4 regions of the Enterobacter sp. FW301-JW81 genome follow, and region 1 is predicted to be linked to each of the others. Evidence: predicted binding sites of a transcription regulator. Region 1 holds the regulator's gene; each other region holds the start of a gene.
The links. Region 1 encodes LexA, which represses DNA repair genes until DNA is damaged. Its sites were predicted from a motif close to TNCTGTATGTACATACAGNA; they were not measured.
Positions count from the first base shown of each region.

Region 2: metR (HTH-type transcriptional regulator MetR) is a predicted target of LexA. The motif match lies at 3,159-3,178, and genes of this name have one in related genera.
Region 3: dinB (DNA polymerase IV) is a predicted target of LexA. The motif match lies at 2,892-2,911, and genes of this name have one in related genera.
Region 4: AC3WOK_RS00900 (DNA translocase FtsK 4TM domain-containing protein) is a predicted target of LexA. The motif match lies at 3,499-3,518, and genes of this name have one in related genera.

Region 1 is NZ_JBYTBA010000009.1:67,027-72,167, reverse strand. Features, by position in the region: gene plsB (glycerol-3-phosphate 1-O-acyltransferase PlsB) at 1-1,955, opposite strand, end outside; gene AC3WOK_RS22010 (diacylglycerol kinase) at 2,110-2,478, shown strand; gene lexA (transcriptional repressor LexA) at 2,587-3,195, shown strand; gene dinF (MATE family efflux transporter DinF) at 3,259-4,596, shown strand; gene AC3WOK_RS21995 (CsbD family protein) at 4,717-4,926, shown strand; gene zur (zinc uptake transcriptional repressor Zur) at 4,974-5,141, opposite strand, start outside.
Region 2 is NZ_JBYTBA010000011.1:18,954-24,094, forward strand. Features, by position in the region: gene AC3WOK_RS22860 (dienelactone hydrolase family protein) at 1-760, shown strand, start outside; gene metE (5-methyltetrahydropteroyltriglutamate--homocysteine S-methyltransferase) at 833-3,094, opposite strand; gene metR (HTH-type transcriptional regulator MetR) at 3,210-4,163, shown strand; gene AC3WOK_RS22875 (carboxylate/amino acid/amine transporter) at 4,051-4,950, opposite strand; gene yigL (sugar/pyridoxal phosphate phosphatase YigL) at 5,033-5,141, opposite strand, start outside.
Region 3 is NZ_JBYTBA010000005.1:27,021-32,161, forward strand. Features, by position in the region: gene AC3WOK_RS15800 (Na(+)-translocating NADH-quinone reductase subunit C) at 1-149, shown strand, start outside; gene AC3WOK_RS15805 (NADH:ubiquinone reductase (Na(+)-transporting) subunit D) at 142-780, shown strand; gene nqrE (NADH:ubiquinone reductase (Na(+)-transporting) subunit E) at 787-1,383, shown strand; gene nqrF (NADH:ubiquinone reductase (Na(+)-transporting) subunit F) at 1,394-2,617, shown strand; gene nqrM ((Na+)-NQR maturation NqrM) at 2,617-2,820, shown strand; gene dinB (DNA polymerase IV) at 2,929-3,987, shown strand; gene pepD (cytosol nonspecific dipeptidase) at 4,048-5,141, opposite strand, start outside.
Region 4 is NZ_JBYTBA010000001.1:192,965-198,105, forward strand. Features, by position in the region: gene cydD (heme ABC transporter permease/ATP-binding protein CydD) at 1-1,338, opposite strand, end outside; gene trxB (thioredoxin-disulfide reductase) at 1,453-2,421, opposite strand; gene lrp (leucine-responsive transcriptional regulator Lrp) at 2,966-3,460, shown strand; gene AC3WOK_RS00900 (DNA translocase FtsK 4TM domain-containing protein) at 3,596-5,141, shown strand, end outside.

The DNA of each region.
Region 1 (5,141 bases):
TCCGCTTTCAGCATCGGGTAGAGCGTATCAACGTGACGCAATAGCTCCTGACGCGAGATGCGGCGATGCTGGGTGATGATGGCCGCCATGAGCGACGGCAGCATCAGCATATGGGTGATGTTGTTGCGGTAGTACGTCATCAGCACTGCCTGCTCGCGCGGCAGAATGATGATGTCGCCGATCGTGTCTTTTTCGACTTCAAACTTGTTCATCTGCAGCGCGTGATCGATAAGCTCACTGGCGGTCGCAGAAGGCACGGTTGAATCGACCGAATATGGCACGTTGCGCATCATATCCAGATAGCAATCCAGCTGTTCCGTCAGCTGTTCACGGGTCAGCGAGCGCTGGCGCGAAGCGAGAAGCGCCGTACAGCACAGGTTCATGGCGTTAGCCGCCCCGGCGTTGTTAATGCGCACCATCAACTCGGACGCAATGCCGTTGACCGTTGGCGTCAGCCAGGCCGGACGGATCGCTTCGATAGGGTCGATGGACTCGCGCCACTCCGGAACGTGATGGTTCAGATACGTCATCAGCGGCATCGGCTCGCCAAAGTTCACGTAGCCCTGGCCCAGGTTGCGTAACTTGCTCAGGCCGCGCAGCATCTGCGGCAGGCTCTCTTTCTCTTTGGTCGCACCGCGCAGCTCTTTGGCGTAAGTGCCCACTTCCATTACGTGCTCATAGCCAATGTAGATTGGCACCAGCGTGATGGGACGGGTTCCTCCGCGCAGCATGGCCTGAATGGTCATCGACAGCGTGCCGGTCTTAGGATCGAGCAGACGTCCGGTACGGGAACGGCCGCCCTCCACGAAGTACTCCACGGAATAGCCGCGGCTGAACAGCTCGCCGAGATATTCACGGAATACGGTGGAGTAGAGCTTGTTGCCCTTAAAGGTACGCCGGATAAAGAAGGCGCCCAGGCGGCGGAAAATCGGGCCTGCTGGCCAGAAGTTCAGGTTGATGCCGGCAGCGATGTGCGGCGGCACCAGCCCCTGGTGATAGAGGACATAGGAAAGAAGCAGGTAGTCCATGTGGCTGCGGTGGCAGGGAACATAGACAATTTCATGGCCATCGTGCGCCAGCTGACGTACGCGCTCGGCGTTATGAACGTTGATGCCCTGGTAGAGGCGGTTCCAGGTAAAGCCGAGAATACGATCGGAAAGGCGGATCATCTCGTAAGAGAAGTTCGCTGCAATCTCTTCCATCAGCGCAATGGCGTTCTGCTGGGCTTTCTCATGCGAAATTTTCTTGCTGCGCGCTTCGTCTTCTACGGCGCGGGCAATCGCTTTGGAAGCCAGCAGCTTGTTGAACAGATCCTGACGCGCCGGGAGGCGTGGCCCTACGGCAGCCAGGCGCTGACGGGCGAAGTGCATACGCGCCACGCGCGCCAGTTTTTGCGCGATGATCTTGTCGGTGCCGTGCTCGTCCGCCATTCGACGCAGCGAAACGGAAGGCGAGAAGCGCACAAAGCTGTCGCGTCCCAGCCAGGAGACCGCGAAGAATTTCTGGATGCCGTTAAGCATGCGCAGCGGTGGATTCTCTTCACCTTTTTCACGGCCCGGACGGCGACCAAACATCACCGATACCGGCACCATCTGCACATCCAGGTCAGGATTGCTGCGGTGCAGGTCGAGATAGTCATGGAACAGCTTGATGGACTCTTCTTTTGGCGTGTAATAGGTAAACACGCGAGGTCCGCCATGAATGAACACGTAGCGCGGCAGCAGGGTGCCGTCAACTTCCAGCGGTTCAAGCGGGTCAGGTAGGTCATGCGCCAGACACTGGGCGCGAAGCGTCAGTAAGTCTGCCTTCGAGTTATAAGGCAAAACGTACATAATAGGACGCGACGTATCGAGCCCCAATTCCAGCGCGGGTTCTGCTGGGATAGACTTGCTTTTTACCAGGATGCTTAATGGTAAATTAAGTAATTTGTAGTAAATTCGTGGCCAGCCGGACATAAACGATGTAAAGCCTCTGGTTAATAATGCAATTGCGGCGCAAGGATAACAGAAAGCGCGCAAAATTTCTGTTGTTACCCGTCATACTTCAAGCGGCAGCGAAACGCGCTACAGCTATAGTTACTGACGCTATTTCCAATAAAAGGTTCTTTTAATGGCCAATAATACCACTGGGTTAACTCGAATCATCAAAGCCGCCGGCTATTCCTGGAAAGGTTTCCGCGCCGCGTGGATCAATGAAGCCGCTTTTCGCCAGGAGGGCGTCGCCGCTATCATCGCGGTGATTATCGCCTGTTTCCTTGATGTTGATGCAATAACACGCGTACTTCTGATCGGCTCCGTGCTTCTGGTGATGATAGTGGAAATTCTTAATAGCGCTATTGAGGCTGTTGTTGACCGTATCGGCTCTGATTTCCACGAACTCGCTGGCCGGGCAAAAGACATGGGCTCTGCTGCCGTGCTGCTGTCAATTATTACTGCCGTTATCACCTGGGTCACGCTGCTTTGGTCACATTTCCGATGAGCCTCGAGGAATAATTAAGTCCCTGGTTTTTTGTGCAGTTTTTGGTTCCAAAATCGCCTTTGACTGTATATACTCACAGCATAACTGTATATACACCCAGGGGGCGGAATGAAAGCGTTAACGACCAGGCAGCAAGAGGTGTTTGATCTCATCCGGGATCATATCGGCCAGACGGGTATGCCACCCACGCGTGCGGAAATCGCGCAGCGTCTGGGCTTCCGTTCTCCGAATGCTGCCGAAGAACACCTGAAAGCGCTGGCACGTAAGGGCGTGATTGAGATTGTTTCGGGCGCGTCACGTGGTATCCGCCTGCTGGTGGAAGAAGAGACGGGCATTCCGCTGGTGGGGCGCGTTGCTGCGGGTGAGCCTTTACTGGCACAGCAGCATATTGAAGGCCACTATCAGGTCGATCCAGCCATGTTCAAACCGAGCGCTGATTTCCTGCTGCGCGTAAGCGGTATGTCAATGAAAGACATCGGTATTCTTGACGGCGATCTGCTTGCGGTTCACAAAACGCAGGATGTGCGCAACGGCCAGGTCGTGGTCGCACGCATCGATGACGAAGTCACCGTCAAGCGCCTTAAAAAGCAGGGTAACACCGTCCAGCTGTTGCCTGAAAACAACGAGTTCTCCCCGATTGTGGTGGATCTCCGTGAACATAACTTCTCTATCGAAGGACTGGCGGTTGGGGTTATTCGCAACGGTGAATGGCTTTAATCTCTTCCTGACAGGCTACGGCTCCGCTGTAGCCTGATTCATTTTCTGCTCCCGGTATTTTTCATGTCACTGCTGACGGCATCCGATAAGGCATTGTGGCGTCTTGCTCTGCCAATGATTTTCTCCAATATCACCGTGCCCTTGCTGGGTCTGGTCGATACTGCCGTTATTGGTCATCTTGATTCGCCTGTTTATCTTGGCGGCGTGGCGATTGGCGCGACGGCAACCAGCTTCCTGTTTATGCTGCTGCTCTTTTTGCGCATGAGCACCACCGGACTGACCGCACAGGCTTATGGCGCAAAAGATCCGCTGCGTCTGGCTCGCGCGCTGGTGCAGCCGCTGATACTTGCGCTTGGCGCGGGGGCGTTAATCGTTTTACTGCGCGCTCCCCTGATTGACCTTGCGCTTCATATCGTTGGCGGCAGCGAAGCGGTACTGGAGCAGGCGCGACGTTTTCTTGAAATCCGCTGGCTCAGCGCGCCCGCCTCGCTGGCTAACCTGGTTCTGCTGGGCTGGCTCCTGGGCGTACAGTACGCCCGTGCACCGGTGATTTTGCTGGTAGTGGGTAACCTTCTCAACATCGTGCTGGATATCTGGCTGGTGATGGGTCTGCATATGAACGTGCAGGGTGCGGCACTGGCGACCGCGATTGCAGAATACGGAACCTTTATTATTGGTTTGTGGATGGTCTGGCGCGTTCTGGCGATGCGCGGGATCTCCCTTGCGCTGCTTAAAACCGCCTGGCGCGGGAATATCCGTAAGCTGCTGGCGCTCAACCGTGACATCATGCTGCGCTCGCTGCTTCTTCAGCTCTGTTTCGGCGCGCTGACGGTTTTCGGGGCCCGGCTGGGGCCCGAAATCGTCGCGGTCAACGCGGTATTGATGACGCTTCTGACCTTTACCGCCTACGCGCTGGACGGCTTTGCCTATGCGGTTGAAGCGCATTCTGGGCAGGCGTATGGCGCGCGCGAAAGCGGGCAGCTACAGGATGTCTGGCGGGCAGCCTGCCGTCAGTCGGGACTGGTCGCGCTGGCGTTTGGTCTGGTTTATGCCTGTTTTGGCGAGCAGATTGTGGCGTTACTCACCTCTCTTTCTTCACTGCGCGAGCTGGCGGGCCATTACCTTATCTGGCAGGTGATTTTACCGGTGGTCGGCGTCTGGTGTTATCTCCTGGACGGCATGTTTATCGGTGCGACGCGCGGAGCCGAAATGCGTAACAGCATGGCTGTCGCGGCGGCCGGATTTGGCCTGACGCTGTTGACGCTACCGTGGCTTGGCAACCACGGTTTATGGCTGGCCCTTGCCGTCTTCCTCTCGCTGCGGGGGTTATCGCTGGCTTTTATCTGGCGGCGCCACTGGCGGGACAATACCTGGTTCCCCTCGCGTCACGATATATCGTGACGGTTAAAGATTCCGAATATGAAACCAACAGCCGAATCCTTAACTACAATAATTATCACGTCCAGCAGAAAAGAACGTAACGGACGTTACGACCCGACGCTTAACTAAGAGGACACGATGATGAATAAAGACGAAATCGGCGGCAACTGGAAGCAGTTCAAAGGTAAAGCGAAAGAACAGTGGGGTAAGCTGACTGATGACGATATGACCGTCATTGAAGGTAAACGCGATCAGCTTGTCGGTAAAATTCAGGAACGTTACGGCTACGCGAAAGATCAGGCGGAAAACGAAGTCAAAGACTGGGAAACCCGTAACGACTACCGCTGGTAACGCTGAATAACCCACGAGGCGGCTCTAAGCCGCCTTTTCTTTTGTCGCTAACGCGGCTTTTTCTTCACGAGTATAGAGTGGTCATGCTGGCACGCGTCCTGATGACGACAGGCTTCCACTTCAACGCACGCTGAACACAGCCCGTGCGCTTCAATCACGTTATGACGCAGGGCAAAGCCCATTTTAGCGGCCAGCGAATGCATAATGTCTTCCAC
Region 2 (5,141 bases), on a different contig from region 1:
AACCATCGTGTCGACGCCAGAAGCGGAAATTACGGCGGGTGAGACCTCCATTCCCTCGCAGGGGGAGAATATGCCAGCTTATCACGCACGGCCAAAATCGGCAGACGGCCCGCTGCCCATCGTGATTGTGATTCAGGAGATTTTTGGCGTTCACGAACACATTCGCGACCTCTGCCGCCGGCTGGCGCTGGAAGGGTATCTGGCCGTTGCTCCAGAGCTCTACTTCCGTCAGGGCGATCCGAACGACTACAGCGATATTCCCACGCTGCTCAGCAACCTGGTCAGCAAGGTTCCTGACGCACAGGTGCTGGCCGATCTCGACCACGTTGCCAGCTGGGCGGCGCGCAACGGGGGCGATCCACACCGTCTGCTGGTCACCGGTTTCTGCTGGGGCGGTCGCATTAGCTGGCTGTATGCCGCACATAACCCGCAGCTCAAAGCCGCTGTCGCCTGGTACGGTAAACTGGTGGGTGAAAAGACGCTGAATTCACCGAAACATCCCGTGGATATCGCCACTGAGTTAAATGCCCCGGTGTTAGGGCTGTACGGCGGTCAGGACACCGGTATTTCGCTGGATTCGGTAGAGACCATGCGCCATGCGCTCCGCGCGGCCAATGCGAAGGCGGAGATTGTGGTGTACCCGGATGCCGGACATGCGTTTAACGCCGATTATCGTCCGAGCTATCATGCAGAATCAGCCAAAGATGGCTGGCAGCGGATGCTGGCGTGGTTTAACCAGTACGGCGGGAAAAAAGCGTAAAAAAAGCCCGGTGGCAGTTACGCCTTACCGGGCCTTCAGGTAGGCCGGGTGCCACCCGGCAATGCAGATCCGTTACGCCTGACGCAAGTTCTGCGCCGCTTTCACCATGTTGGCCAGCGCCGCGCGGGTTTCCGGCCAGCCGCGGGTTTTCAGTCCGCAGTCCGGGTTTACCCACAGGCGCTCTGCCGGAATGCGCTGAGCCGCTTTTTTCAGCAGGGCTTCAATCCACTCCACGCTAGGCACGTTCGGGGAGTGAATGTCGTACACGCCCGGCCCAATCTCATTCGGATAGTCGAACTCTTCAAACGACTCCAGCAGCTCCATGTCTGAACGCGAGGTCTCGATGGTGATCACGTCAGCGTCCAGCGCGGCAATCGAATCCATGATGTCGTTAAATTCGCAGTAACACATGTGGGTGTGGATCTGGGTGTCGTCCTTCGCGACCGCGGCGTTGATGCGGAACGCTTCCACGCCCCACTGTAAATACGCATCCCAGTCGCTGCGGCGCAGCGGCAAGCCTTCGCGCAGCGCCGGTTCGTCAATCTGGATGATGCCAATGCCTGCGGCTTCGAGATCGGCCACTTCGTCACGCAGCGCCAGCGCAATTTGCTTCGCGATGGTTTCACGGGTCACGTCTTCACGCGGGAAGGACCAGCAAAGAATTGTTACCGGACCGGTGAGCATGCCTTTCACCGGCTTGTCCGTCAGGGACTGCGCGTATTTCGCCCACTCCACGGTGATCGCTTCCGGACGGCTGACGTCACCAATGACCACCGGTGGCTTCACGCAGCGGGAGCCGTAGCTCTGCACCCAGCCGTTCTGGGTAAACACGAAACCGTCCAGATGTTCACCGAAGTATTCCACCATGTCGTTACGCTCGGCCTCACCGTGCACCAGCACGTCCAGACCCAGACGTTCCTGCTCGATAATCGCCTGTTTGATGTGTTCAGCGATACCGGTGCGGTAGTGATTCGCATCCAGATTGCCCTTTTTGAAGTCCAGACGCAGGCCGCGGATCTCGGTGGTCTGCGGGAAGGAACCAATTGTAGTGGTCGGCCACGCGGGCAAGTTGAAGCGGGCGCGCTGCGCTTCGGCGCGCACCTCATACGGGCTCTGACGCTGGCTGTCCTGGGCGGTGATGGCCGCCAGGCGTTTTTCCACCGCCGGGTTATGGACACGAGCCGAGTGACGACGCGCCTGAATCGGTGCGCTCCATTTGGCAATAGCCGCCGTGTCGCCACTGTTGAGCGCGTCGCGCAGCAGGACCAGCTCTTCACATTTTTGCAGCGCGAAGGCAAACCAGCTTTTTACTTCGGCATCCAGACGCGTTTCCACGCTCAGATCGATCGGGCTATGCAGCAGCGAACAGGAAGATGCTACCCAAAGCTCACGCTTACCGACGATGTCCTTAATCTGGGCGTATTTCTCGGTGAGATCGGCGCGCCAGACGTTACGGCCGTTGATCAGGCCAGCGGAGAGCAGCCAGTCCGCTGGCAAGCGCTTGTGCAGCTCCGCGACATCGTCCTTACCGTGTACGAGGTCAACGTGCAGGCCCTGAACCGGCAGCGCGGTAATGGTCTTCAGGTTCGGCGTCACGCCTTCGAAATAGGTGGTCAGCAGAAGTTTTACCTGACCGCTAAGCGCGTCATACGCCGGTTTGAAGGCATCGAGCCACTCCTGCGGCAGTTCAAGCACCAGCGCAGGTTCGTCGATTTGCACCCACTGAATGCCGCGCTTGCCCAGCTCAATCAGCACCTGTTTGTAGACCGGCAGAATATCCTTCAGCAGGCTGAGCCGGTCAAACTGCTCGCCCTTGACTTTACCCAGCCACAGGTACGTTACCGGCCCAAGCAGCACCGGTTTCACCTGGTGGCCCAGCGCCAGCGCTTCGTCCACTTCATCCAGAAGCTGCGTCCAGGTCAGCCTGAACTGCTGGCCTTTTACGAATTCCGGCACCATATAGTGATAGTTGGTGTTAAACCACTTGGTCATTTCCGCCGCTGCCGCTGGCTCACCCGTCGGCGCACGGCCACGGCCGATGCGGAACAGGGTATCGATATCTACCGATCCATCTTTGTTCTGATGACGAGCCGGCACGTTGCCAAGCAGCAGGCTGGTCGTCAGAACATGGTCGTACCAGGCGAAATCGCCCACCGGCAGCAGGTCAATGCCCGCCTGTTTTTGCTGATCCCAGTGACGGGCGCGCAGCTCGCGTCCCACCGCCAGCAGTTCTTCACGGGTGGCGTTACCCGCCCAGTAGCTTTCTTGCGCTTTTTTCAGCTCGCGACGCAGGCCAACGCGAGGGAAACCGAGAGTGTGATTGCGGATTGTCATGGTATGCCCCTTGTGAAATTCGTTATTTAGACGTCCAGATGTTTACACATCTATAATTGGCAGGTACTGTATATTCCTCAAGCGCAAAATGTTCATGGCGAAGTGAAGGACTTTCATGATCGAGATAAAACACCTGAAAACGCTACAAGCGTTGCGGAACTGCGGCTCGCTCGCGGCGGCGGCAGCCACGCTGCATCAGACCCAGTCCGCCCTTTCTCACCAGTTCAGCGATCTGGAACAGCGCCTTGGATTTCGTCTTTTTGTGCGTAAGAGCCAGCCGCTGCGCTTTACGCCTCAGGGCGAGATCCTGCTGCAGCTGGCGAATCAGGTGCTGCCGCAGATCGCCAGCGCGCTGCAGGCGTGTAACGAACCGCAGCAGACCAAGCTGCGTATCGCCATTGAATGCCACAGCTGTATTCAATGGCTGACCCCCGCGCTTGAGAACTTCCGCCAGAAGTGGCCGCAGGTAGAGATGGACTTTAAATCCGGCGTGACGTTCGACCCGCAGCCCTCGCTCCAGCAGGGCGAGCTGGATCTGGTCATGACCTCCGACATACTGCCGCGCAGCGGCCTGCACTATTCGCCGATGTTTGATTATGAAGTGCGCCTGGTGCTGGCGCCGGACCATCCGCTGGCAGCTAAAACGCGCATCACGCCGGAAGATCTGGCGACAGAAACGCTGCTGATTTACCCGGTTCAGCGCAGTCGTCTGGATATCTGGCGTCACTTCCTGCAGCCGGCAGGCATTAGCCCGCAGCTGAAAAGCGTGGATAACACCCTGCTGTTGATTCAGATGGTGGCGGCAAGAATGGGCATCGCGGCATTGCCGCACTGGGTGGTGGAGAGTTTTGAACGCCAGGGTCTGGTGGTCACCAAAACCCTGGGTGAAGGACTGTGGAGCAGGCTGTACGCCGCCGTGCGCGATGGCGAGCAGCGTCAGCCGATTACGGAGGCGTTTATTCGCTCAGCGCGGAACCACGCGTGCGACCATCTTCCGTTTGTGCGGAGCGCGGAGCGACCCAGCGTCGATGGACCCACAGCGAAGCCAGGATCACCGTTCCCCCAATAATGAAGCTCGGCCAGTGCGGCTGTTGCTGCCAGATGGCGAGGTTGACCAGTAGCCCTGCCGGGACATGCACGTTGTTCATGATCCCCAGCGTACCGGCGTCTACCTGAGTAGCGCCGTAGTTCCACATGAAATACCCCAGCCCTGATGCCACAACGCCCAGCCAGACCAGAACGCCCCACTGCACGGCGGTGGTCGGCAGCTTTTGCGGGTTACCGAGCATAAACCACGCCGCCACCGCGATAATCGCGGCCCCCATATAGAACCAGGCAAATGCGTTATGCTGCGGCATCGGACGGGTTTCCATCAGGCGCTTGTAGCCCACCATGCCGATGGCAAAACTGATGTTGGCGAGCTGGACGAACATTAGCCCGGTCCAGAAGTGATCGCTGACTTTGTCATAGCGAATAATCGCCGCGCCGATCACCGCCAGTGCCGCGCTCAGCAGGTATCCCCAGCGCAGGCGGCGCTTGCTGAGCAAATCGTAGATTAGCGTGATATAGAGCGGCGTAAGCACGGTGAACAGCAGGAATTCAGAGACGGACAGGTAGACGTAAGCCCGGAAGCTAAACAGATACATGATGCCGAGCTGCATCGCCCCCACCAGCATATACAGCACGATCGTTTTCAACGATTGCCCGCGCGTACGCAGAAACGGCAGGAACACCAGCGCCGCCAGCCCCACGCGCATCAGCACCGAGAAGTAGCTGTCGACTGAACCGGCAAGGTATTCGCCAATCAGGCTAAAGGAGAAGGCCCACAGGATAGTGGTGATAATGAGTAGCGCCACAATGCTTGTCTCTCAGAAAGAAGGACAGGCATTGTAGCGAACTCTTTAGTTGACAACTGAGCAATAAATAACCGAATGAAGTTTATTCAAGGAACAGCTTGCGCAGATATTTCGGTACCGCGTTGTCGCCGTTGGTGCCGATCACTTCCAGCTCCGGATGCAGGTCTTTCAGACGCTGGTGCGCGTTCTCC
Region 3 (5,141 bases), on a different contig from region 1:
GTCCCGGTGACGACTACGCCGTCGACGGGCTTTCCGGCGCCACGCTCACATTAAAAGGCGTGCAGCACAGCTTTGATTTCTGGATGGGCGAGCTGGGCTTTGGTCCTTTCCTGAAAAACGTACGTGAAGGAGCGCTGAACAATGGCTGATACCGGTGAACTGAAAGAAGTCAAAAAGGTGCTCGTTGGCCCACTGCTCGCCAATAACCCGATCACGCTGCAGGTGCTGGGCGTATGTTCAGCCCTGGCGGTAACGACCAAGCTGGAAACGGCGGTCGTGATGACGCTGGCGGTAACGCTGGTAACCGCGTTTTCCAGCATGTTTATCTCAATGATCCGCCACCACATTCCCAACAGCGTGAGGATCATCGTGCAGATGGCGATCATCGCCTCGCTGGTGATCGTGGTCGATCAGCTGCTGCGCGCCTTCGCCTATGAAACCTCGAAACAGCTTTCGGTGTTTGTCGGGCTTATCATCACCAACTGTATCGTCATGGGGCGTGCGGAAGCCTACGCCATGAAAATGCCGCCGCTGGCGAGCTTTATGGACGGTATCGGCAACGGCCTCGGCTACGGCGTGATCCTGCTGACCGTTGGGTTCCTGCGTGAGCTCATTGGCAGCGGCAAGCTGTTTGGCATCACGGTGCTGGACACGGTGCAGAACGGCGGCTGGTATCTGCCAAACGGCCTGTTCCTGCTGGCTCCTAGTGCATTTTTCATTATCGGTTTGTTGATCTGGCTGATTCGTACGTTAAGACCAGAACAGCAGGAAAAGGAGTAACCGACGATGGCTCATTACCTGAGTTTGTTTGTGCGCGCGGTGTTTGTTGAAAACATGGCGCTCGCGTTTTTCCTGGGCATGTGTACGTTCCTTGCGGTTTCCAAAAAAGTGTCGACGGCCTTTGGACTGGGCGTGGCGGTGACGGTCGTGCTCGGGCTCTCCGTGCCCATTAACAATCTGGTGTACAACTTTGTGCTGCGGGACGGCGCGCTGGTGGAAGGCGTTGATCTCAGCTTCCTGAACTTCATCACCTTTATCGGGGTAATTGCGGCGCTGGTCCAAATCCTTGAGATGATCCTGGATAGGTATTTCCCGTCGCTTTACAACGCGCTGGGGATCTTCCTGCCGCTTATCGCGGTGAACTGTGCCATCTTCGGCGGCGTCTCGTTTATGGTTCAGCGTGATTACAACTTCAGTGAATCCGTCGTCTACGGCTTCGGCTCCGGCATCGGCTGGATGCTGGCGATTGTCACCATGGCGGGGATCCGCGAAAAAATGAAATATGCCAACGTGCCTGCTGGGCTGCGTGGCTTAGGGATCACCTTTATCACCACCGGGTTGATGGCGCTGGGCTTTATGTCCTTCTCCGGCGTGCAGCTATAAGGGCTTACAGATGGAAATTATTCTTGGCGTGGTGATGTTCACGCTGATTGTACTGGTGCTGTCAGGGCTCATTTTGGCGGCGCGCGCGAAGCTGGTGAATTCCGGCGACGTGGTGATTGATATCAACGACGAGCCGCAGCATCAGATCCGCACGCCGGCGGGGGATAAACTCCTCAATACGCTCTCCGGTAACGGCATTTTTGTCTCCTCAGCCTGCGGCGGCGGCGGCTCCTGCGGGCAGTGCCGCGTGACGGTGAAAGAGGGCGGTGGCGATATTCTGCCAACCGAACTGGCGCATATCACAAAACGTGAGGCAAAAGAGGGCTGCCGTCTCGCCTGCCAGGTCGCGGTGCGGCAGAACATGAAGATTGAGCTGCCGGAAGAGATATTCGGCGTTAAAAAATGGGAGTGCGAGGTTATCTCTAATGATAACAAAGCCACCTTTATTAAAGAGCTGAAGCTGCGGGTGCCGGAAGGGGAAGATGTCCCGTTCCGCGCCGGGGGATACATTCAGATTGAGTGCCCGGAGCACACGGTGGCGTATGCGGACTTTGACGTTCCGCAGGAGTACCGCGCCGACTGGGACAAATTCAACCTTTTCCGCTTTGTGTCCGAGGTGAAAGAGCCGACGCTGCGCGCCTACTCGATGGCCAACTACCCGGAAGAGAAGGGCATTATCATGCTCAACGTGCGTATCGCCACGCCGCCACCGAACGTGCCGGACGCGCCGCCGGGCGTGATGTCGTCGTATATCTGGTCCCTTAAGCCAGGCGACAAAGTGACGATCTCCGGTCCGTTCGGCGAGTTCTTTGCCAAAGATACCGAGGCTGAAATGGTGTTTATCGGTGGCGGAGCCGGTATGGCCCCGATGCGCTCGCACATCTTTGACCAGCTTAAGCGGCTCGGCAGCCAGCGTAAGATCAGCTTCTGGTACGGGGCGCGCTCGCTGCGCGAGATGTTCTATGATGATGAATTCGAACAGCTGGCGCGCGAAAACCCGAACTTTACCTTCCACGTGGCGCTCTCCGATCCGCAGCCGGAAGATAGCTGGACGGGATACACGGGGTTCATTCACAACGTGCTGTACGAAAACTACCTCAAACAGCACCCGGCACCCGAGGACTGCGAGTTCTATATGTGTGGGCCGCCGATGATGAACGCCGCCGTGATTAAGATGCTGAAAGATCTTGGCGTGGAAGATGAGAACATCATGCTTGATGACTTTGGAGGCTGATGATGCTGACGTTTCTGGCAACCTTTGCGGTTTTTGTGCTTGTCATCTTCGGCATGTCGTTAGGCTGGATCGTTAAGCGGAAAAGCCTCCAGGGCAGCTGCGGCGGCATCTCTTCCATTGGGATGGAGAAGGTGTGCGACTGCCCGGAACCGTGCGATGCGCGGAAAAAAAGAATGGCCCGCGAACAGCAGCGCATTATTTGAGTTTTTGTAGGCCGGGTAAGGCAACGCCGCCACCCGGCGTTCTTCGATCCGCTTCTCAATTCTCATTTATTTACTGTATACTTATCCAGTAATGAGTGAGGGCTTACTATGCGCAAAATTATCCATGTTGATATGGACTGTTTTTTTGCCGCAGTGGAGATGCGTGACAACCCGGCGCTACGGGATATTCCCATCGCCATTGGCGGCAGCCGCGTGCAGCGGGGTGTCATCAGCACCGCAAACTACCCTGCGCGCATATTTGGCGTGCGTAGCGCCATGCCGACGGCGATGGCCTTAAAGCTTTGCCCTCATCTCACGCTCCTGCCAGGCCGGTTTGACGCCTATAAGGAAGCCTCGGTTCATATTCGCGAAATCTTCTCCCGCTATACCTCTTTGATTGAGCCGCTGTCGCTGGACGAAGCCTATCTGGATGTTACCGACAGCGTGCATTGTCACGGCTCCGCCACGCTAATGGCTCAGGAGATCCGCCAGACGATTTTCAACGAGCTGAATCTGACCGCATCGGCGGGTGTCGCGCCCGTTAAATTCCTCGCCAAAATTGCCTCCGATTTGAATAAGCCCAACGGCCAGTACGTCATTACGCCGGAAGAGGTGCCTGCATTTTTAAAAACGCTGCCGCTCGGCAAAATCCCCGGGGTGGGAAAAGTCTCCGCCGCAAAGCTGGAAAGCATGGGATTACGCACCTGCGAAGATGTGCAGCGAAGCGATCTCGCCATGCTGCTCAAGCGCTTTGGCAAGTTTGGCCGCGTGCTGTGGGAGCGCAGCCAGGGGATTGACGATCGCGATGTAAACAGCGAACGGTTACGGAAATCCGTTGGCGTTGAGCGAACCCTCAGTGAAGATATTCATGACTGGTCCGAATGCGAATTCATTATCACAGAACAGCTCTACCCGGAGCTGGAACGACGCTTAATTAAAGTAAAACCGGACCTGCTCATTGCCCGTCAGGGTATCAAGCTAAAATTCAACGACTTCCAGCAGACCACGCAGGAACACGTCTGGCCGCGTCTGAATAAAGACGATCTCATTGCGACGGCGAAAAAGGCATGGGAAGAGCGGCGGGCAGGGCGCGGCGTCAGGCTGGTGGGGTTGCACGTCACGCTGCTGGACCCGCAGCTGGAACGACAGCTGGTATTGGGATTGTAAAAAGACCGGTGGCACGACGTTGTACACCCTCTCCCTTTGGGAGAGGGCTTGGTGAGGGTATTACTTAGCAGGAATCGCTTTCAGCAGTTCAGTCAGCAGGGTCCAGTAATGGCCCACGCTTTCGATATGAATCTGCTCATCCGGCGAGTGTGGTCCGGTAATGGTTGGCCCGATAGAAACCATGTCCATGTCCGGATACGGCTTCTTGAACAGGCCACATTCCAGACCGGCGTGGATCACCTGGATGTTCGGGGTGCTGTTGAACAGACGCTGGTAAGTTTCGCGCACCAGTGCCATCACCGGAGAGCTTGCATCCGGCTGCCAGCCCGGGTAGCTGCCTTTAGCGGAGGTTTTTGCACCCGCTAGCGTGCCCAGAGATTCCAGCATGCTCACCACATACTCTTTACCGCTGTCGATAAGCGAGCGGATCAGGCAAATGATTTCCGCGCTGTCGTCGCTCATGGTTACTACGCCAACGTTCAGTGAAGTTTCCACCACGCCTTTCGCCACGTCAGAGTTGCGGATCACGCCGTTTGGCGTCGCGTTCAGCAGCTGAACGAAGGTGTCACGAGACTTTGCGGTCAGCGCGGCTTTATCCGTGGAGACGGATTCCAGTACCACGGTCAGGTTTTTCTCTTTTGCTGACAGTTCGTTTTTCAGGATATCCAGGTACACGCTGGAGAGTTTTTTCAGCTCGTCCGCTTTTGCCGCCGGCACCGCCACGGTGGCGAACGCTTCGCGCGGGATCGCGTTGCGCAGCGTACCGCCGTTGAAATCGACCAGACGCAGGTCCAGCTCTGCCGCATGGCCTGCCAGGAAGCGCGCCAGCAGTTTGTTGGCATTCCCCAGGCCCAGGTGAATATCACCGCCGGAGTGGCCGCCTTTCAGCCCTTTCAGCGTCAGCTTGAAGGTCTGGAAACCGGCAGGGATCGCTTCGCGCGACAGCGGCAGGGTAGAGATGAAATCAATCCCGCCCGCGCAGCCCATGTAGATTTCGCCTTCTTCTTCGGAGTCGGTGTTGATCAGAATATCCGCCTGCAGCCAGTTAGCCTGCAGACCGAATGCACCGTCCATACCCGCTTCTTCGGTCATTGTCAGCAGCACTTCCAGCGGACCGTGCTCAACGCTGTCGTCAGCCAGCACGGCCAGCGCAG
Region 4 (5,141 bases), on a different contig from region 1:
CGCCAGAAGCACGTTCTCGCGCAGCGTAGAGGCCGGAAGCTGCGGGTTTTGTCCTACCCAACTGAGCTGTTTACGCCAGGCGTCAGGATCGAGGTTGCGCAGTTCGGTTTTGTTTATCCGCAGTGAACCGGTATAGGCCATAAAACCGGACAGCGCATTCAGCAGCGAACTTTTCCCTGAACCGCTGATGCCGACAAGCACCACGCGCTTTCCGGCTGGCAGGGTAAAGTTCAGCGGGCCTGCCAGCACCTTACCTTCAGGCGAGAGGATGCAAAAATCACTCGCCTCAAGAGTCACGGGCTCTTTGGCATTCAGGGTCACATCCCCCCGCTCAGGGTGCGCCAGCGGCGTTTCCAGGAACGTTTTCAGACTGTCGGCTGCGCCAACCGCCTGCGCTTTGGCGTGATAGAAGGTCCCCAGATCGCGAAGCGGCTGGAAAAACTCGGGGGCCAGGATCAGCGCCAGAAACCCGGCGGAAAGGGTTACCGCGGTGCCGTAATGGCCGAAATCGAGCGCGCCGAGATAGGAGAAGCCGAAGTAGACCGCCACAAGGGCAATCGACAGCGAGGTAAAGAATTCCAGTACGCCTGAGGACAAGAAGGCGAGGCGCAACACTTCCATAGTGCGCTGGCGGAAGTCCTGCGATGCCTGGCGAATGTTTTCGGTTTCCGCTTCACCGCGGCCAAAAATGCGTAACGTCTCCATACCGCGCAGACGGTCAAGGAAATGGCCGCTTAAGCGACCCAATGCCAGGAAGTTACGGCGGTTGGCATCCGCTGCCCCCATTCCGACCAGCGCCATAAACAGCGGGATCAGCGGGGCGGTGCCCATCAGAATCAGCGCGGCCATCCAGTTTACCGGGAAGATGGCAATCACAATCAGCAGCGGAACGAAGACGGCAAGGGCCATTTGCGGCAGATAGCGCGCGTAGTAGTCGTGCATATCGTCAATCTGCTCAAGGATCAGCGTCGCCCAGCTTCCGGCCGGTTTTCCCTGGATCCACGCGGGCCCGGCTTCCTGAAGACGATCCAGCACCTGACGGCGGATCTCGTAGCGGATATGCTGTCCGGCGTGAAAACCGACGCGCTCACGCAGCCACACCACCCAGGCGCGCAGGACAAAAATCAGGATCAGGACAATAAAGGGAAGCAGGAGCGCTTCGCGCGGGATGTTCTCCATGATCATGTGATTAAGAATGCGGGCCAGCAGCCATGCCTGGGCAACAATCAACAGACCGCTAACGAATCCCAGGAGACGGGAAATCGTAAGCCAGCGGCGGGAAATAACGCTTTGCTGTTTCAGCCAGCGTGTTAACTCTTGTTGACGGGTTTTTTCCATTGCGTACTTTGCAGGTGACGTTATTAGAAGTTGGGCAGCGCAATGTTACAACGGGGAGACAATAAAGGCGACTTATCGCCGCCTTTATTTACGTTTGTTACTGACTTGTAAAGATTATTTACCTTGTTCAGCCAGTCCGTCGAGGTAGCGTTCGGCGTCCAGCGCGGCCATACAGCCGGTGCCCGCAGAAGTAATCGCCTGGCGGTAAATGTGGTCCATCACGTCGCCGGCCGCGAACACGCCCGGGATACTGGTTTGGGTCGCGTTACCGTGAATGCCAGACTGCACTTTAATGTAGCCGTTTTCCAGCTCCAGCTGACCGTCGAAGATGGCGGTGTTCGGGCTGTGACCGATTGCCACAAACAGGCCAGCCACTTCCAGCGTTTCGACGTTGTCGGTGTTCTGGGTATCACGGATACGCAGACCGGCAACGCCCATCTGGTCGCCCGTGACTTCTTCGAGGGTACGGTTGGTGTGCAGCACGATGTTGCCGCTTGCCACTTTATCCATCAGACGTTTGATCAGGATCTTCTCCGCGCGGAAGGTGTCGCGACGGTGGATCAGGTGCACTTCTGAGGCAATGTTCGCCAGGTACAGCGCTTCTTCGACTGCGGTGTTGCCGCCGCCGATGACCGCGACCTTCTGATTGCGGTAGAAGAAACCGTCACAGGTTGCGCAGGCAGAGACGCCGCGGCCTTTGAACGCTTCTTCGGATGGCAGACCGAGGTAACGGGCAGAGGCACCGGTTGCGACGATCAGCGCATCACAGGTGTATTCGCCGCTGTCACCCGTCAGGCGGAACGGACGGTTCTGCAGATCGACCTTGTTAATGTGGTCGAACAGAATTTCGGTTTCGAATTTAGCGGCATGCTCGTGCATACGTTCCATCAGCAGCGGCCCGGTCAGGTCGTTCGGATCGCCTGGCCAGTTTTCCACTTCGGTGGTGGTGGTCAGCTGACCGCCTTTTTCCATGCCGGTGATTAATACCGGTTGCAGGTTAGCGCGTGCAGCATAGACCGCTGCGGTATATCCCGCAGGTCCAGAACCAAGGATTAGCAGCTTACTGTGTTTGGCCGTGCCCATGAGATCCCCATTGTTGTTGGCAGACATTTGGCAGGATTGTAGGGAATTTGTTGTCGTAAAAAAAGAGCGCAGCAATTTTGTTATCAATCCATGTAATAGCTACGGACGATGAATGACGCGCGATAGCATCAGGCTTTCTCCTGAAAATCGGTCGTTTGTAAGGCAATAAAATGAGGATTAATACCCTGCCGTAATGAATATCCGGCATGTTGTACTAAAAAACGATGTTTTGCTTTGACAATCCCCTGCGCTTTTGCGAAAACATTCAAGGAAGAAAAAAAACCGCGTTAACCGTATGCCGCATAGGCATGCACGTAAATGCCATTTTTACCGGGTCAGTGAAATCTACGCATGGCGTGGACAGACGCCATACGTGATGTTGGTGACTGCCTTTGGGCAACGGTCTTCTTACCAACAGAACCCGAATCCGCATCGCGTCTAATACAAAACCAGGCGATGTGATGACTAACGGGTACAGGCTCTGAACAGTGATGTGCACAGGGTCCAGGCAGGAGTAGGGAAGGAATACAGAGAGACAATAATAATGGTAGATAGCAAGAAGCGCCCTGGCAAAGATCTCGACCGTATCGATCGTAACATTCTTAATGAATTGCAAAAGGATGGGCGTATTTCCAACGTCGAGCTTTCAAAACGTGTGGGACTTTCCCCGACGCCGTGCCTTGAGCGTGTGCGCCGACTGGAAAGACAGGGTTTTATTCAGGGCTATACGGCTCTGCTGAACCCGCATTATCTGGATGCCTCACTTCTGGTATTTGTTGAGATTACTCTGAATCGTGGTGCACCGGATGTGTTTGAGCAATTTAACGCCGCTGTACAAAAACTTGAAGAAATTCAAGAGTGTCACCTGGTTTCCGGTGATTTCGACTACCTGTTGAAAACCCGTGTGCCTGATATGTCCGCCTACCGTAAGCTGCTGGGGGAAACCCTGCTGCGTCTGCCAGGCGTGAACGACACCCGTACGTATGTGGTGATGGAAGAGGTCAAACAGAGCAATCGTCTGGTTATTAAGACGCGCTAACACGGAACAGGTGCAAAATCAGCGTAGTTTGATTACACTCCTGTTAATCCATACAGCAACAGTGCCGGGGAGTCCCGGCGCTGTTGTCCGTTTTAGCAAACAGGCAGGATATGCCTGATACCTGGAGAGCCTTTCTTGAGCCAGGAATACACTGAAGACAAAGAAGTCACACTATCGAAGCTAAGCAGCGGACGTCGTCTCCTCGAGGCTTTGCTGATTGTTATTGCCCTTTTTGCCGTCTGGCTGATGGCAGCCTTACTCAGTTTCAACCCCTCAGATCCCAGCTGGTCACAAACTGCATGGCATGAGCCTATCCATAATTTAGGCGGCGTACCCGGTGCCTGGCTTGCGGACACGCTATTTTTCATTTTCGGTGTGATGGCCTACACCCTTCCGGTCATTATCATTGGCGGATGCTGGTTTGCGTGGCGTCATCGTCAGAACGATGATTACATCGACTATTTCGCCGTGTCGCTGCGCCTGATTGGCGCGCTGGCGCTGATCCTCACCTCATGTGGTCTGGCGGCGATCAATGCGGATGATATCTGGTACTTCGCCTCGGGCGGGGTGATTGGCAGCCTGTTGAGTTCTGCGCTGCAGCCAATGCTGCACAGCAGCGGCGGCACGCTGGCGCTGCTGTGCATCTGGGCGGCGGGGCTGACGTTATTCACCGGCTGGTCCTGGGTGAGCATTGCCGAAAAGATTGGCAGTTTTATCCTCACTATTCTGACCTTCGCCAGCAACCGTACCCGCCGTGACGATACGTGGGTTGATGAAGATGAATACGAAGATGAAGAGGAAGACGATGCCCCTGTGCAGCGTCGCGAATCTCGTCGTGCTCGAATTCTGCGTGGCGCGCTGGCGCGTCGCCAGCGTGTTGCTGAGAAATTTGCTAACCCGCTAGGCCGTAAAACCGATGCGGCGCTCTTCTCCGGTAAACGCATGGATGAAGACGAGCAGGTAGCGTACCGCGCTGCGGGCGCTGCCGTCGATCCTGACGATGTGCTCTTCTCCGGCAGCCGGGCCACCCCCGGCGACTTTGACGAATACGATCCGCTGTTAAACGGCCACTCGGTCACCGAGCCGGTTGCCGCAGCCGCAGCCGCGACGACCGCTGCTCAGGCCTATGCCGCGCCTGTTGAAGCCGTGATGCCGTCTGCGCCGGTTTCACCGCCGGAATCCGTTATTCAGCAGCCGCAGGTTGACTGGCAGACTGCTCCGGGTGTTCACACCCCGGAACCGGTCATTGCGCCTGAACCAGAAAGCTATATTCCCGTGCAGCAGGAGCAGTGGCAGCAACCTTATCAGCCGCCGCAGCCTGCGTATGAACCAGAAAGCTATCCACAATACGAGCAGCCTGTGGCTCAACCCTATCAGGAATATGTGCCTGAACCGGTTGAACCTGTGCAACCTTATGCCGCACCGCAGCCTGAGTCTGAGCCCGAAATTGTGGAAGAGGTGAAGCCCGCGCGCCCACCGCTGTACTATTTCGAAGAAGTCGAAGAGCGACGAGCGCGTGAACGCGAGCAGCTGGCGGCCTGGTATCAGCCGGTGCCTGAACCGGTGCAGGAACCCGTTTCGAAAGCGCCTTCTGTTTCTGTTCCGCCGGTCGACGCGACGCCTGTTGTTGCACCCGTAGCGGAAAGCGTTAAGCAGGCTACCGCGGCGGCGGCCGTGGCTG